One region of the Azoarcus sp. Soil_N_20 genome, then DNA from elsewhere that is predicted to be linked to it. Evidence: riboswitches for the same ligand, from Rfam matches in the RefSeq annotation. Region 1 holds a riboswitch; each other region holds the start of a gene.
The links. Region 1 has a riboswitch for cobalamin ahead of AC3A35_RS00815 (ribonucleoside-diphosphate reductase subunit alpha). Riboswitches for the same ligand answer to the same signal wherever they lie in the genome.
Positions count from the first base shown of each region.

Region 2: it holds a riboswitch for cobalamin, as region 1 does, so the genes downstream of both, AC3A35_RS09255 (ZrgA family zinc uptake protein) here and AC3A35_RS00815 (ribonucleoside-diphosphate reductase subunit alpha) in region 1, are expected to answer to the same signal.
Region 3: it holds a riboswitch for cobalamin, as region 1 does, so the genes downstream of both, bluB (5,6-dimethylbenzimidazole synthase) here and AC3A35_RS00815 (ribonucleoside-diphosphate reductase subunit alpha) in region 1, are expected to answer to the same signal.

Region 1 covers NZ_JBDGKX010000001.1:160,171-165,009, reverse strand. Annotated here, with positions in the region: gene AC3A35_RS00825 (YeeE/YedE family protein) at 1-458, shown strand, start outside; gene AC3A35_RS00820 (thioredoxin domain-containing protein) at 542-2,581, opposite strand; cobalamin riboswitch at 2,872-3,082, shown strand; gene AC3A35_RS00815 (ribonucleoside-diphosphate reductase subunit alpha) at 3,223-4,839, shown strand, end outside.
Region 2 covers NZ_JBDGKX010000003.1:420,844-425,682, reverse strand. Annotated here, with positions in the region: gene cobN (cobaltochelatase subunit CobN) at 1-990, opposite strand, end outside; gene AC3A35_RS09265 (DUF2149 domain-containing protein) at 987-1,343, opposite strand; gene AC3A35_RS09260 (hypothetical protein) at 1,340-1,804, opposite strand; gene AC3A35_RS09255 (ZrgA family zinc uptake protein) at 1,827-2,363, opposite strand; cobalamin riboswitch at 2,440-2,708, opposite strand; gene AC3A35_RS09250 (DUF2189 domain-containing protein) at 2,832-3,611, opposite strand; gene AC3A35_RS09245 (AMP-binding protein) at 4,044-4,839, shown strand, end outside.
Region 3 covers NZ_JBDGKX010000006.1:142,774-147,612, reverse strand. Annotated here, with positions in the region: gene AC3A35_RS13800 (Rossmann-like domain-containing protein) at 1-407, shown strand, start outside; gene AC3A35_RS13795 (outer membrane lipoprotein) at 545-1,081, opposite strand; cobalamin riboswitch at 1,469-1,664, shown strand; gene bluB (5,6-dimethylbenzimidazole synthase) at 1,713-2,465, shown strand; gene pqqA (pyrroloquinoline quinone precursor peptide PqqA) at 2,646-2,720, shown strand; gene pqqD (pyrroloquinoline quinone biosynthesis peptide chaperone PqqD) at 2,781-3,074, shown strand; gene pqqE (pyrroloquinoline quinone biosynthesis protein PqqE) at 3,043-4,197, shown strand; gene AC3A35_RS13770 (hypothetical protein) at 4,290-4,799, shown strand; gene serC (3-phosphoserine/phosphohydroxythreonine transaminase) at 4,777-4,839, shown strand, end outside.

The DNA of each region.
Region 1 (4,839 bases):
GGTATGTGTCCGGCCATCTCGGCTTCGTCGCCGAACACCCGGACACCCTCGAGGAGGCCTTCATCGCCACCAACAGCGGCCGCGCCGAGTCCCTGAGCTTCGTCGCACCGGCGGCCTACACGCTGGAACTGCTGATGCTGTGGAGCGACAGCAGCCGGGTGCTCACCTTCGGCATTGCCAGCGCACTCGGCGTGATCGCCGGCTCGGCACTGTACGCGCTGACCAGCAAGGGCTTTCGGCTCGAGGGCTTCCGCGCCCCCGACGACCTCATCCGCCATATCGTCGGCGCGCTGCTGATGGGCTTCGGCGGCGTCACCGCACTCGGCTGCACCATCGGCCAGGGCATCACCGGTTTCTCCACGCTGGCCGTCGGCTCCATCCTCACCACCGTGGCGATCATCGCCGGCGCCGCGACAACGATGAAGGTCCAGTATTGGCTGATGATGCGCGAGGCCTGAACCATCCGCCAGCGCGGGGACGGCGCCGCGCTGCCCCCACGACGGCCCGCCCCGCGTCCTGACACCGCGTTCCCCCGACTGCGCTAGCGCGCGAGCAGGCGCGACAACTCGTCGATCGAATGCAGCGGCTCGAGGCAGGTGGTGCCGCTGCACACCCAGGCACTCACCTGATCCGTGCATGGCTTGTCCAGCACCGGCGGCAGTTGCGGCGTGCCCGCGGGAATGGCGAACCGCATCGCGTCGGGCAGATGCTGCCGGGCCAGTTCCCGCTGCCAGGCCTCAAGCGCAGATGCAGGGCCGCGCAACACGATCAGGGTAGGCGGCACCAGTTGCTCTTCGAGCGCCAACGCCAGGCTGGCGCACCCTGCCGGGCTGTCGCTCAGGACCCCATAGAAGGCCTGCATGCAGCGTTCCGCCGCGGCCAGATAACGCGTTTCACCGGTCATGTGGCCAAGGCGGGTGAGCACCCGTGCCGCCACGCCGTTGCCCGATGCGGTGGGGCTGTCGTGGATCGGCTTGGGACGCTGGATCAAGGCCTCGTGGTCGTGCCGGGTGAAGAAGAATCCGCCTGCGGCGCGGTCCTCGAAGCTGTCGAGCAGGGCGTCGGCGAGATCCTCCGCAAAGTCCAGATCCTCGGCCTGGTAGCGGGTCTGCAGGCTCTCGATCAGGGCCTCGATCAGGAAGGCATGATCGTCCAGATAGGCGTTGAGCCGCCCGGGTCCGCCTGCACTGGTCGCCAGCAGGCGGCCGTCCCGCCACAGCCGGGTCCGGATGAATTCCAGCGCCCGCCGCGCCGAGTCGCGCCAGTCGTCGCGGCCGAACACGCGCGCCGCGCGCATCATGCCGGCGATCATCAGTGCGTTCCAGCTGGTCAGGATCTTGTGGTCGAGGCCGGGGCGAACGCGCTCGCCACGCAGGGCGAGCAGGCAAGCCCGTGCCTCGGCCAGGCGGCGGGCGGCGTCTTCGGGCGCCATGCACAGTTCGCGGGCGACGATCTCCAGCGGCCGGCAGACCGCGAGATGCCAGTATCGGCCCTCGAAGTTGGGCGGCGCGTCGAGGCCGTAGTGACGCTCGACAACGGCATAGACATCGGGGCGCAGGCCAGCGCTGATCTGGTCGCGATCCCACACGTAGAAGCGCCCCTCCTCGCCCTCCGAATCGGCATCGAGCGCGCTGTGATAGCCCCCCTCGGGGGCCTGCATCTCGCGCATGACCCACCCCGCGGTATCCTCCGCCACCGTCCGGAACAGCGGATCTTCACCGAGCTGCCAGGCTTCGGCGTACAGCCCCAGCAGGGGGCCGTTGTCGTAGAGCATCTTCTCGAAATGCGGGATCAGCCAACGCGCATCGGTGCTGTAACGGCAGAAACCCCCGCCGAGCTGATCGTAGATCCCGCCCAAAGCCATCCTTTGCAGGGTGAACAGTGCCATGTCGCGGGCCTTGTCGTCCCCGGTGCTGCGGTGGCGCCGGAGCAGGAACGCGAGATTGGAAGGATGCGGAAATTTCGGTGCGGGTTCGAAGCCCCCGTATTGCGCATCGAAGGACGCGCTCAGCAGGTCGCGAAGCGCCCCGAGCGGCTGCGGCCCGAAATCGGAATGGTGACTGCCGCCGCCCGCAGCGCCGACGCGGGCGAGCGCGGCCCGCACGGTGGCGTTCTGTTCTTCGATCGCCGTGCGGTTGACGGCAAAGGCCTGGGCAACGCGCTCCAGGATGTCGGCGAAGGCCGGCAGGCGGTAGCGCGCCATTTTCGGAAAGTAGGTGCCACCGAAAAAGGGCGTCCCGTCGGGCGTGAGAAACATCGTCAACGGCCAGCCGCCGCTGCGCTGGGCGAGCATCTGGTGGGCACTCTGGTAGATCTGATCGAGGTCCGGACGCTCCTCGCGATCGACCTTGATGTTGACGAACAGCCGGTTCATCAGCACCGCGGTCTGCGCGTCCTCGAACGACTCGTGGGCCATCACGTGACACCAGTGGCAGGCGGAGTAGCCGATCGACAGCAGGATCGGGCGATCGAGGCGGCGTGCGAGCGCGAGCGCCTCCTCACACCACGGCCACCATTCGACCGGATTCTCCGCATGCTGCTGAAGATAGGGCGAGGTTTCGGCGGCGAGTCGATTGGGCATCGGGAAGCACCTGCACGTGAATGCGGCGGTCGGACCACAATCGAGCCGCATCGTGGCCGGCTTGCACGTATCCGGCCGTTCAATTGCATACCGCGTATAGGTGACCCGGACATCCGGACAAAGGTTCCGTCGCCAGCAGCGACAATCACCTGGTCGCGCCGCGCCAAGGCCATGCCGCCGCAGCCACCGCCTGCGGTCGGCACGGGTCGCGCGCCCGCCATTTAGTAGATGAACACAAGAAGATTGGTTCCGGTAGTAGTCCGCGCTTGTGTCTTCACCGCTCGTGCCACTACACTGGCGCCTGCGCTGGTTTCCCGCGAAGGGAACGCAAAAGGGAATCCGGTAAGGATGGATGCATATCCATCCGAAGCCGGAGCTGCCCCCGCAACTGTCGTCGGCGAGTCCTGCACAGCACGATGCCACTGGGAGATCGATCCCGGGAAGGCGTGTACAGGACCTTGACCCGCGAGCCAGGAGACCTGCCAGCGCATATTTTCCTTCAACCGGGGCGGGGTGTCCCAGTGGAGCGCTCCTGCCCGTGGTCACCGGTCCGGCGGCACTTTGCCGCCGCTTCGGCACGTTTCCGGGTCGTGGGTGTTCACTGCCGGCTCATCCGCCCCTCGACTCGACGGGGACGTTCGATGAGATTCGACGCAGGCACGACCGCAATCCACTCCACACTGGCTTCCGCCAGCCATCCGGCAGCGACCGCCACCATCGATTTCGCTGCGATGCAGGTCATCCGCCGCAACGGAATCGTGGTCGGATTCGACCCACGCAAGATCACGACCGCAATGAGCAAGGCCTTCCTCGCGGTCGAAGGCCGTCAGGGCGCCGAGTCAGCCCGCAGCCGCGACCTCGTCGCCCACCTCACCGACACCGTGGTCCAGGCTCTGACCCGCCGCCTGCCCGACGGCGGCATGCTCCACATCGAGGACATCCAGGATCAGGTCGAACTCGCGCTGATGCGCGAAGGCTGCCACGACGTCGCCCGCGCCTATGTGCTCTACCGCGAACGCCGGGGCGCCGAGCGCGCGGCGCAGCAGGCCGCACAAGTCGCTGCCGAAGGCCAGCCGGTGCTGCACGTCACCGACGGCGATCTGCGCCGGCCGCTCGACCGCGCCGCCCTGCTCGCGACCTGCCGCGACGCCTGCGCCGGACTCGCCGACGTCAGTCCCGACACCGTGTTCGAGCATACCCTCGCCAACCTCTACGACGGCGTGCCGCTGGCGGCGGTGCGCCAGTCGCTGGTGCTCGCCGCGCGCACCCTGATCGAGCGTGAGCCGGACTACGGCCGCGTCGCCGCCCGTCTGCTGCTGGCGGCGATCCGGATCGAGACCCTGGGCCGCGAGTGCCACCAGAACGACATGGTCGCCGGCTATGCCGGGTACTTCCCGCTGGCGATCGCGCGCGGCATCGAGGCCGAGCTGCTCGACCCGCGCCTGGCCGAGTTCGACCTCGCGCGCCTGGCGGCCGCGCTCGACGCCGAGGCCGACCTGCGCATCGACTACCTCGGCCTGCAGACCCTGTACGACCGCTACTTCCTGCACATCGACGAGACCCGCATCGAGCTGCCGCAGACCTTCTTCATGCGGGTGGCGATGGGCCTCGCGGTGAACGAGATCGACCGCGAGACCCGCGCGATCGAGTTCTACCGCCTGCTGTCGCCCTTCGACTTCATGAGCAGCACGCCGACCCTGTTCAACAGCGGCACCCGCCATGCGCAGCTGTCGTCGTGCTACCTGACCACGGTGGCCGACGAACTCGAAGGCATCTACCAGTCGATCAAGGAAAACGCGCTGCTGCAGAAGTACGCCGGCGGGCTGGGCAACGACTGGACCCCGGTGCGCGCGCTCGGCAGCCGGATCAGGGGCACCAATGGCAAGAGCCAGGGCGTGATCCCCTTCCTCAAGGTGGTCAACGACACCGCGGTGGCGGTCAACCAGGGCGGCAAGCGCAAGGGGGCGGTGTGCGCCTACCTCGAGACCTGGCACCTCGACATCGAGGAATTCCTCGAACTGCGCAAGAACACCGGCGATGAACGCCGCCGCACCCACGACATGAACACCGCCCACTGGATTCCCGACCTGTTCATGAAGCGGGTGATGGAGAACGCCGAGTGGACGCTGTTCTCGCCGGTGGAGGTGCCCGACCTGCACGACCGATTCGGCAGCGACTTCGAGGCCGCCTACATTGCCCACGAAGGGCGTGCCGCGCGCGGCGAGATCCGCCTGTTCAAGACCCTGCCCGCAGTGCAG
Region 2 (4,839 bases), on a different contig from region 1:
ACCGGCGGCCTCGGGCTGGACCAGATAGAACGGGGTGTCGCCGAGCGACAGCCCTGCGGCGTCCTGTTCCCACGCCGCCTGATCGCCCTGGCGGTAGGGCTGGGTCGCCAGCACCGGGGTGGCCCAGCGCTCGAACAGCGGCTGCAGTGCGGCGGCCTGCGGGGTGAGCTGATGGACCACGATCAATCGCGGGTGCGGGGTGGGGGCCGCGGCTGCGGAGTCCTGCTCCAGCATGGCCGCGAGTCCGGCGCCATCGACCTGCTGGCCGAACACCGCATAGGCAAAGAGGCCCTGGTGCGCGAACCGCCGAAGCCAGTCGTCCAGCCAGTCGGTGGCGCCGTTGATGAAATGGTAGCGATGCACCAGCACCGCGACTGCGGGTTGGTCGCTGTAGCGGGGGACCGTGCCTTGCCAGGCCGCCAGTGCGTCGGCGTTGTCGAAGAAGTCCGGCGCATCGGGATGATAGAGGCCGCGCGCGGGCCACCGCCGCGGAGCCGGCAGATCCGGCACCGCAGCCTGGTCGATGGCGGCGGAGGCGAGCGTGAACGCGTGGCGGACGTTGGTTTCGCCCCCCGCGCGCAGATACTCGTCCATACGCCGTGCCGCACGGTCGGCCGGAGCTGCCGGCACTTCGGCGCTGATCCATACCACCCGCTCGGGATGACTGGCCGCGTGGGCGTCGAGCATGGAACCGAAGAGTTTGTGCAGCCGGGCATGGGCGCTTGCGTGAGGCACATCGACCCACACCAGGTCGGCCTGTGTCAGGGCCCGGGCCATGGCTTCGCGCTGTTCCGCGGCCTGCCCCGGGGTGTCACGCAGCGGATGGTCGAGGTGGCGGACCGTCCATCCTGCCGCAGCACCGAGACGTTCGATCATCGCGCTGCGCGCGGCAGGAGTGATGTCCGCCGTCACCCACAGCAGGTCGCGGGCGAGGGCGTTGCCGCTCGCGCACCAGAGGGCGATGCACAGCAGCCGGAGCAGCGTGTTCATCGGTCGTCACCTGCGCCCGGTTTCTCGCCCGCGGCACCATCCTCGGGGACATAGATGATGCTGCCATCGTGCAGGCGGTATGCAACGCCGGCACGCACGCCCTTGCCATCGCTGACGCTTCCACTGCCCTTGTAGCGGACTTCGCGTCCCTGCTCGGTGACCACGATCTCCATGTCCGGCTCGCCCGCCTTGTGCACCCGGGTGGGGTCGGGAGGGGCGGTCTGGCGCGTACTCGCCGCCACTGCAGCGAGCAGGGCGACCACCAGCACGAGGAACACGTCGACCAGATTGACGGCCGACAGCATCGGATCTTCATCGTCCTCGTCGAGCACCTTCAGATGCTTGAGACTCATGCCCGCACCTCACGGGCCTTGCGGATGGACAGCAATTCGGCCAGCAGCCAGCGCCGCCGCACCGAATAGACTACCAGGCCGACCGAAGCCGCTGCCAGCGCCAGTACCACGCCGGCAAAGGCGCCGCTGAATACCGCCAACGCTTCGTGCCCCTGGCCGGTGGCCACGCTTTGCAGCGCGGGGCCGAGCGGAATCATGGTCGCAATCAGTCCGAGCATCGGCGTGACCCGGCTCAGCAGCCGCAATGGCTCGATCTGGCGCAGTACCCGCATCTCCAGTTCTTCCATCGAATACCCGGCGTCACCGGGCAGGCAGGCATAGTCGGGCAGGCGCCAGCGTTGCCAGCCTTCCATCAGGGTCCTGCCGGCGACCCACAGGGCGTAGGTGAAGGCAAGCGCGACGAGGGTGAGTACCGGCCACAGCAGGGCTTGGGCGATCTGCAGAAAGCTTGCTTCTATCATTGTCGGTTTCCGGTGACGGGGGTCAGAAGGTGATGGCCGGAAACTTCGGCCTTACGGTGACGGTCTTGCGGCCGGCCGGTGCGCTCAGGCTGACCCTCAGCTGCTTGAGCCCGGCATGGTTACCGAACGCGGAGAAGACGATCGATTGCAGCGCGGACACCCGGGCACATTCGAACTCGAACGCATAGACGATGTTGGCAATGTCCGCCGATCGGTCCGCGGTCGCGAGATCCGGTGCAAGCTGTGAGCGGGCGACGGTGCAGGCCGCTTCGGCAGCGGGCTCGATGAACTTGTCGAGTTCGCCGAGACGGCCCTTCAGGAGATCGAGGGTCTGCTGTTGCGCGGGGGTCTTCGGTGGGTAGTCGAACCCGAGCAGGCTCTCCAGCGGGAAGTTGAATTCGCCCCTCAGTACATCGCCCTCGATGACGAGGGTCAGGGTGGCGTGCCCATGGGTGTGGTCGCCGTGGCCGAAGGCGGGCGTTGCGACAGTGGTTACGGTGGCGACGGCCACGGCGCAGGCGAGCGCCGTCAGCGGCGAACGGCCGGGTCGGATGGTCATGGTGATGAACTCGAAAAGTCGCCCTCACTGTCTTCCCCGACAGTGCGTGGGCACAAGGTTGCGGTTCGTCAGGCGAACCGCAACAGCCTTGTTGGCCGGTATCCGGGCTGGCGGCACACATTTCCATCGCCTTCCCGGGCGGATCTGATCGATCCCGGTTCCAGTGGCTGGGTGATGGAAGTGGCCCGGACATCGAATTCCGGGCCTGGCCGCTTACCGTTGCGGGGGCAGCGCAGGTTATCCCGCCCCGCGCAGCCGTTCGAGGCCGGGGGGACGAGACTCCTGCTTCCCGTTGAACTGTGCTCCCGGAAAGGAAGCACGAGCACCAACGGGCCTGATGTTAGCCGAATGCCGACCGAGTGTCAGCCGTGTCCGGTTCGCCCGCCACCGCGTTGCTACCGTCGCGCAAGGCCCGGACATCGCCGGCGAATGGCTTCGTCCGGAGCAGTTGCCGCGAATCCGGGCTTTCTACTTCGGAAAGACCCTGAAGTAGAAGGCCCGGCTGGCGTAGGCCATCACCGGCAGGGTGATCAGCAGCAGCGGCAGCACCAATGCGCTGATCATGATCACCACCGCAAGCACCACGGCCCAGCACATCATCACCGGAAAACGCGTGAACACTGCGCGGACGCTGGCGACGACGCCGGAGACGAGGTCGGCGCGCCGGTCGTGGATGAGCGGGATGGAGAACGCCGAGATGGTAAACAGAATGAAGGCCAGCACCGCACCCATGATCGAACTGAACAGGATGAAATCGCTTACCCGCGCGTCGGCCGGCAACATGCGGGCGAACCCGATCGGCTCGTGACCGACCATGAAACCATAGAGGGTTCCCGCATCGGTGAGCCAGATCAGGAACAGCAGCGCGCATACGAAGGAGACGACCCAGCCGCCTCGCGGCATGCGCCGGAACCCACGCGGGATGTCGGCGGCCACCGGCTTCCCGCCGGCGTGAAGGACGTCCGAAACCGAGAAGAAACCGGCCAGCAGTATCGGCCCGACCAGCATGAATCCACCCGCCAGTGAGAGGCTGAGCGGCGCGATCGACACCGCGTCGAGGACCAGAAACAGCATGCCGCCCAGAACGACGAACACGGCCGCGTAGGCCGCACTCAACATCGGCACGGCGCGGAACTGAGCCATCCCGACCGCGATCGACGACCACAGGTCGGCCAGACTGACCTGCGCCGGCTGCAGCGATCGCGCGGCCGGTCTGCTTTTCGGGTGTTCGGGAGCGGGTTCGGACATGGCAGAGCATCCTCGGTCGACACCGGAGGCCGCATCCGTCCGGCACGATGCGCGAGTGGGTGATTGGGTCATGAATCGCGCGACCGTGCGGCCGGTGACGATTCCGTTTCATGTCGATTGTGGGCGGCGCCGGCCGCAGCTGCCTTGATCGAAATCACATTCGGCGGGCGGCAGAACTCGTCCGGATGAGAGGTGTCCGTCTACGAGGCGTGGGCTGCTGCCCGCCCCGAGCACTGCATGTAGCCGGCGTAGGGCAGGCCACCCGCGGCGAAGGCCGCAGGGATACCGGGCTGGCGGGCGTCCGATGCGCAGGGAAGTTGCGTCCGGGTATCGAAGTCGCGATCACGCGCGCGTCTCCTCCGGGTGTTACCTTGGTTGCAGCGACCGTCGAATACCGGAGGCATGAACGTGTCGGAACGATCAGGATCCGATTTGCCGCACGATGTTGCCCGCCTGCTGAGCCTCGTCGACGACTTGCTGCGGGAGCTGCAGCCGCGTTCGCAGACGCGGGCCGGACTCGACAGTCTGTTCGACCGCGATCTGGGTCTGGACAGCCTTGCCCGGGTCGAACTGCTGGCGCGGGTGGAGCGCGGCTTCGACGTCCGCCTCCCGGCGGAAGTGCTGGGGGCGGCCGAAACGCCACGACAGCTCATCGACGCGATCGGAAACGCTGGGCATCGGTCCGCCCGCTCGGCGCTTGCGGGTGTGCGGCTGGCGATCCCGGAACAGGCCGAGGGCGTTCCGGCGGACGCCGCCACCCTGGTCGAGGTGCTCGACTGGCATGTGGCCCGCCACCCCGACCGCATACATGTCACCTTCTACCGCAGCGCGGACGAGACCGAGGCCCTGAGCTATGGGCAACTCGCCGATGCCGCCGCACGGGTTGCCGCGGCACTGATGCGCGTCGGCATCCGGCCGGGGCAGTGCGTGGCGATGATGCTGCCGTCGGGGCTGGATTTCTTCCGCAGCTTCTTCGGAATCCTGTTTGCCGGCGCCGTGCCGGTGCCGATCTATCCGCCGGCACGGCCGGCCCAACTCGAGGACCATCTGCGGCGACAGGCCGGCATCCTGCGCAATTGCGAGGCGCGCGTGCTGATCACCTTCGATCAGGTTCGCCCGCTCGCGCGCATGCTTGCAGGTCTGGCGCCGGCGCTCGATCGCGTATTGACGCCTGCCGATCTCGATGCCGCGCCGATGTCGCGCATGCCTGCCGATGGCGACGAGCTGG
Region 3 (4,839 bases), on a different contig from region 1:
TCGGGCGCATCCTGGACTCGGGCGCAAAGCTGACCGTGGTCGAACTCAAGGCCGAACTCGCCGGGGAACACGCGGGCTACCGGGTCACCACGGATGCCGCCGAACTCGCCGGCTGCACCAAGGTGATCTCGACCAGCACGCTGCTGCTCAACGACACCCTGGACCGCATGCTGGCCTGTTGCCGCGACGCACGCTGGATCGCGATGATCGGCCCCAGTGCCGGCTGCCTGCCCGATGCGCTGTTTGCCCGCGGCGTCACCTTTGTCGGTGGCAGCTGGGTGACCGACCGTGCAGCCTTCATCGACGCCCTCGAGTCCGGCGCCTCGCGCACTGCGAGCGCCGAGAAGTACGCCCTGACCCGCGCCAACTACCCGGGCTTCGACGCACTGCTGGCGCGCACCTATTAAACCGGCAATGAGAGACGTGAAGTCTGGGTCGGCACCTTGTCCCTCCCCCTCCAAGGGGAGGAAGGAGCCCGAGGCCGCAGTTGCCCCGCTGTGACGAAGTTGCGACCGTGCCCGTCCCTCCGGATCGAAGCGAGGGATCAGTACCGGCGCAGAACCCCTGCGTTGTCGATGTATACCCGGTCGCCGACGCGGAAATCGGCAGTCATCCCTTGCGTCAGCACCTGATGGGCGCCCTGTTCCATGCGAACGGTGAACCGGTAGTCGTCGCTCACGGTCTGTGCCGGAGCGTTCCGGTTCCGGTTCTCGAGGACGTGACCGGCGTAGGCACCGCCGGCGACACCGACAACCGTGGCGATCGTCTTGCCGGAGCCTCCTCCGACCTGGTTGCCGACGAGCCCCCCGACCACGGCCCCCGCCACGGTACCAAGGCCGATCGAGCTGCCGCCGATACCCGTGTTCGCGCTCGTGACCGGCTGCTGGACCCGCTCGATCGCCTGCAGCACGCCATAGCCGGAGTAGATGTTGGACGATGATACGTTCTCGGTGACCGGGTAGGACTGAGTACCGACACCAGTGCCGGCGGCGCTTCCGGGCAACCCCATGTTGGTGCACCCGCCAAGGGCGGCGACGAGCGCGAGGGCGAGCGCTGTCTTGAAACAAATGATCGTGTGCATGGCAAGCTCCTGCTCTTTATGCTGGATCGGGCCGTGCTCGCCGGACGGTCCGCAACTGAACCGAACGGCACGGGCTGGCCAGCTCGAGTCGTCCTGGCTGGTCCACCTGCATGCACCCATCAGCATCGACACTGCCGGCGCCGCGGAGCGGGGCCATCAAGCAGGATCGTTATCAACAGTGTGTTCCCGATTGCGCGCGGCCTCTGTGCGCACGAGTACATTGGGCGGCGCCGGCCCGATCACCATCGGCCGTCGCTGCGCGACCATTCCCGACCGCGACGGCCTGCTGCGCTTGCGCGACCTGGGCTGCGGAGTCGGGTCTGTGCGCCGGCACACCCGCGACGGGAGGGCGGCAGCTGCCGGTGCCGCCGCCGATCCCGTAGAATCACGCGTTTTCTGCTTCGAGGTGCCCGCGCCCTGCGCGCGGGAGAATCGGGAAGGCGGTGAGATTCCGCCACGTGCCCAGCGCCGTGATGGGGATTGTCCGGGCAAGCTTGTGCCCAGCCACTGGTCCGCGAGACCGGGAAGGCGTCCGGACGAAATGATCCTGAGTCGGAAGACCGGCCTCGAAGCGTTTCCGCAACGGCCTGGTCGGCCGCTGCCCACTGCTCGACGACAAGGGGAATACTTCATGAGCAGCCCACGGCAAGACCCGCAACAAACCATCCAGAGCAACCCCGGCTTCAGCACCGCGGAGCGTGACGCGGTGTACCGCGCGATCCACACCCGTCGCGACGTCCGCGGCCAGTTCCTGCCCGATCCGGTGCCCGACGAGGTCCTCGCGCGAGTGCTGACCGCCGCCCACCATGCGCCCTCGGTCGGCTTCATGCAGCCGTGGGATTTCATCGTGGTGCGTTCGCCCGAGATCAAGGGCAGGGTCAACCAGGCCTTTCGCGCGGCGCATGCCGAGGCCGAGTTGATGTTCGACGAGGACAAGCGCAGCACCTACCGCAAGCTCAAGCTCGAAGGCATTCTCGAGGCGCCGATCAACCTGTGCATCACCTGCGACCGCAGCCGCAACGGCCCGGTCGTGGTCGGCCGCACCCACATCGCGGCGATGGACGTCTACAGCTCGGTGTGCGCGGTGCAGAACCTGTGGCTGGCCGCGCGCGCGGAAGGCCTGGGGGTGGGCTGGGTCAGCATCTTCGAGCAGCAGGCGCTGCGCGAGGCGCTCGGCATCCCGCCCGAGATCATCCCGGTGGCCTACCTGTGCATCGGCTACGTCAGCCACTTCCATGCCCGACCCGAGCTCGAGGCCGCCGGCTGGCTGCCGCGCATGGCGCTCGACCAGCTGCTGCATTTCGATCGCTGGCAGGGGCAGGCCGACGCGGCCGGCAGCGCGCTGCTCGCCCAGATCGGCAAGGTCCGGCCGATCCTGCCTTAACCCATATCAAAAATCCGGAACGCGGCACACGAATCATGATTTTCGCCGCTGCCGGCTCATGATCCTGCTGATGCCTGAACGCTGATTTTACGGTTCCGGCCGACGGGCCCACGCGGGGAGAATGGTTCCGGACCGGTCACCTGGCCGGTTCGCATTCCATCATCCTCGAGGAGCCCTACCATGCAGTGGACCGACCCCGCGTATTGCGACATCCGTCTCGGCTTCGAAGTGACCGCCTACGTCTACGTTCGCTGAGCACATGCACTGTGGCCGGGGCGGCGCACGCCGCTCCGGCCGCAGCAAGGAGTCCGCCGCATGACCGAGACCAGCCGCCCCGCCGCCGGCGAGCGCTACGCCCTCAATCCGATGTACCTGTTCCGCTGGGAACCCACCCAGGACGCCCACGTCCTGCTTTACCCCGAGGGCATCGTCAAGCTCAATCCGACCGCTGCCGACATCATCGCGCGCTGCGATGGCCAGCGTACGGTCGGCGAGCTGGCGGCCGAGTTGCAGCAACGCTATCCGGGCGATGACGATCGCGTCGCCGACGGCGTTTACAAGTTCGTGGAGGTGTTCCGTGCCAAAGGATGGATCCGTCGTCAGGCTTGACGGTCAGGGCAAGCCGCTGTGGCTGGTGCTCGAACTGACCTATCGTTGTCCGCTGAAGTGCCCGTGGTGCAGCAACCCGGTCGATTACACCCGTCGTGAAGACGAAGAGCTGTCCACCGCGGAATGGAAGCGCGTGCTGCGCGAGGGCCGCGAACTCGGCGCGGTGCAGCTCGGCTTCACCGGCGGCGAACCGCTGCTGCGCGACGACCTCGAGGAACTGGTCGCCGATGCCAGCGCGCTGGGCTATTACACCAACCTGATCACCTCCGGCGTGGGCCTGTCCGACGAGCGCCTGGTCGCGCTGAAGCAGGCCGGCCTCAACCAGATCCAGCTCTCGCTCCAGTCCAGCGAGCGCGAGCTCACCGACCGCCTGGTCGGCGCGCGCGTGTTCGACCTCAAGGTCAAGGTCGCCCACCTGATCAAGGCCCACGGCTTCCCGATGGTGCTCAACGTCCCGGTGTTCCGCCACAACATCGACCAGGTCGAGGACATCCTCGCGCTGGCGGAGCACATCGGTGTCGACTACCTCGAGTTCGCCAACATCCAGTATTACAACTGGGCGTTGATCAACCGCGACGCGCTGCTGCCCACCCGCGACCAGCTCGACGCCGCCGAACGCGCGGTCCAGGCGGCGCGCGCGCGTCTGGGCGAGCGGATGACGATCTACTTCGTCATCCCCGACTACTTCGAGGGCCGTCCCAAGGCGTGCATGAACGGCTGGGGCTCGATCCACCTCACCATCGCGCCCGACGGCGCGGCGATGCCGTGCCAGGAGGCGCGCGTCATCGAAGGCCTGGAATTCCCTTCGGTGCGCGAGCAAAGCCTCGCCTGGCTGTGGAACGAATCGCCCACCTTCCGCAAGTTCCGCGGCGACGAGTGGATGCGCGAGCCGTGCCGCTCGTGCCCGGAGAAGGAACAGGACTTCGGCGGCTGCCGCTGCCAGGCCTTCCTCCTCACCGGCGACGCCTGCAACACCGACCCTGCCTGTGCGCGCTCGCCGCAGCATCACCTGGTCAGTGACGCCATTGCCCGCGCGCAAGCGCCCGCGGCCCGGCTGCAGCCGCTGGTGATGCGCAACGACCACAATTCGTGGGCACGCATGGAGTTCGAGCGCGATGAGTAGGATCCTCGATTCCTCGCTCACCACCGTGCTCCTCGGCGTGGCCCTTACCGCCATGCTCGCGCTGCTGCTGCGGCTCGCCGGCTGAGGGCGCGATGATGGAAAACATGGTGCTCGAAGCGATTGCACGCTGGTTCCACTTTGCCGGCGCGCTGGTGTGGATCGGCCACAACTACGCCACCGCGGTCACCCGCTCGCGCTACGTGGCCCTGAATGCGGCCGACCTGAGCGACCCGGACAGCCCGCGCCAGCGCGCGCTCATGCAGCGCGAGCACGGCACCTTCCGCTACGCCTCGCTGCTGACGCTGGGCAGCGGGCTATTCATCCTGTGGCAACGCGGCTGGCTGTTCGAGGCCCTGAGCCTGCACGGCAGCCTGGCGCCGCTCGGGATCGGGATCTGGATCGCGGCGCTGATGGTGTGCAATCTATGGTTCGTGCTGTGGCCGTACCAGAAGCGGGTGCTGGGCTTCGTGCCCGCCCCGCTCGACGAGCGCCTGCGCGCCTCGCGCATCACCTTCCTGTCGGCGCGGGTCAACACCCTGCTGTCGATTCCGGTGCTGTTCTTCATGGGCCTGGGCGCGCATGCCGGCGCGCTCTTTTCCTGAACCCTTCGCCGCCTGGCAGGCGGCACCCGGATTCAGCTTT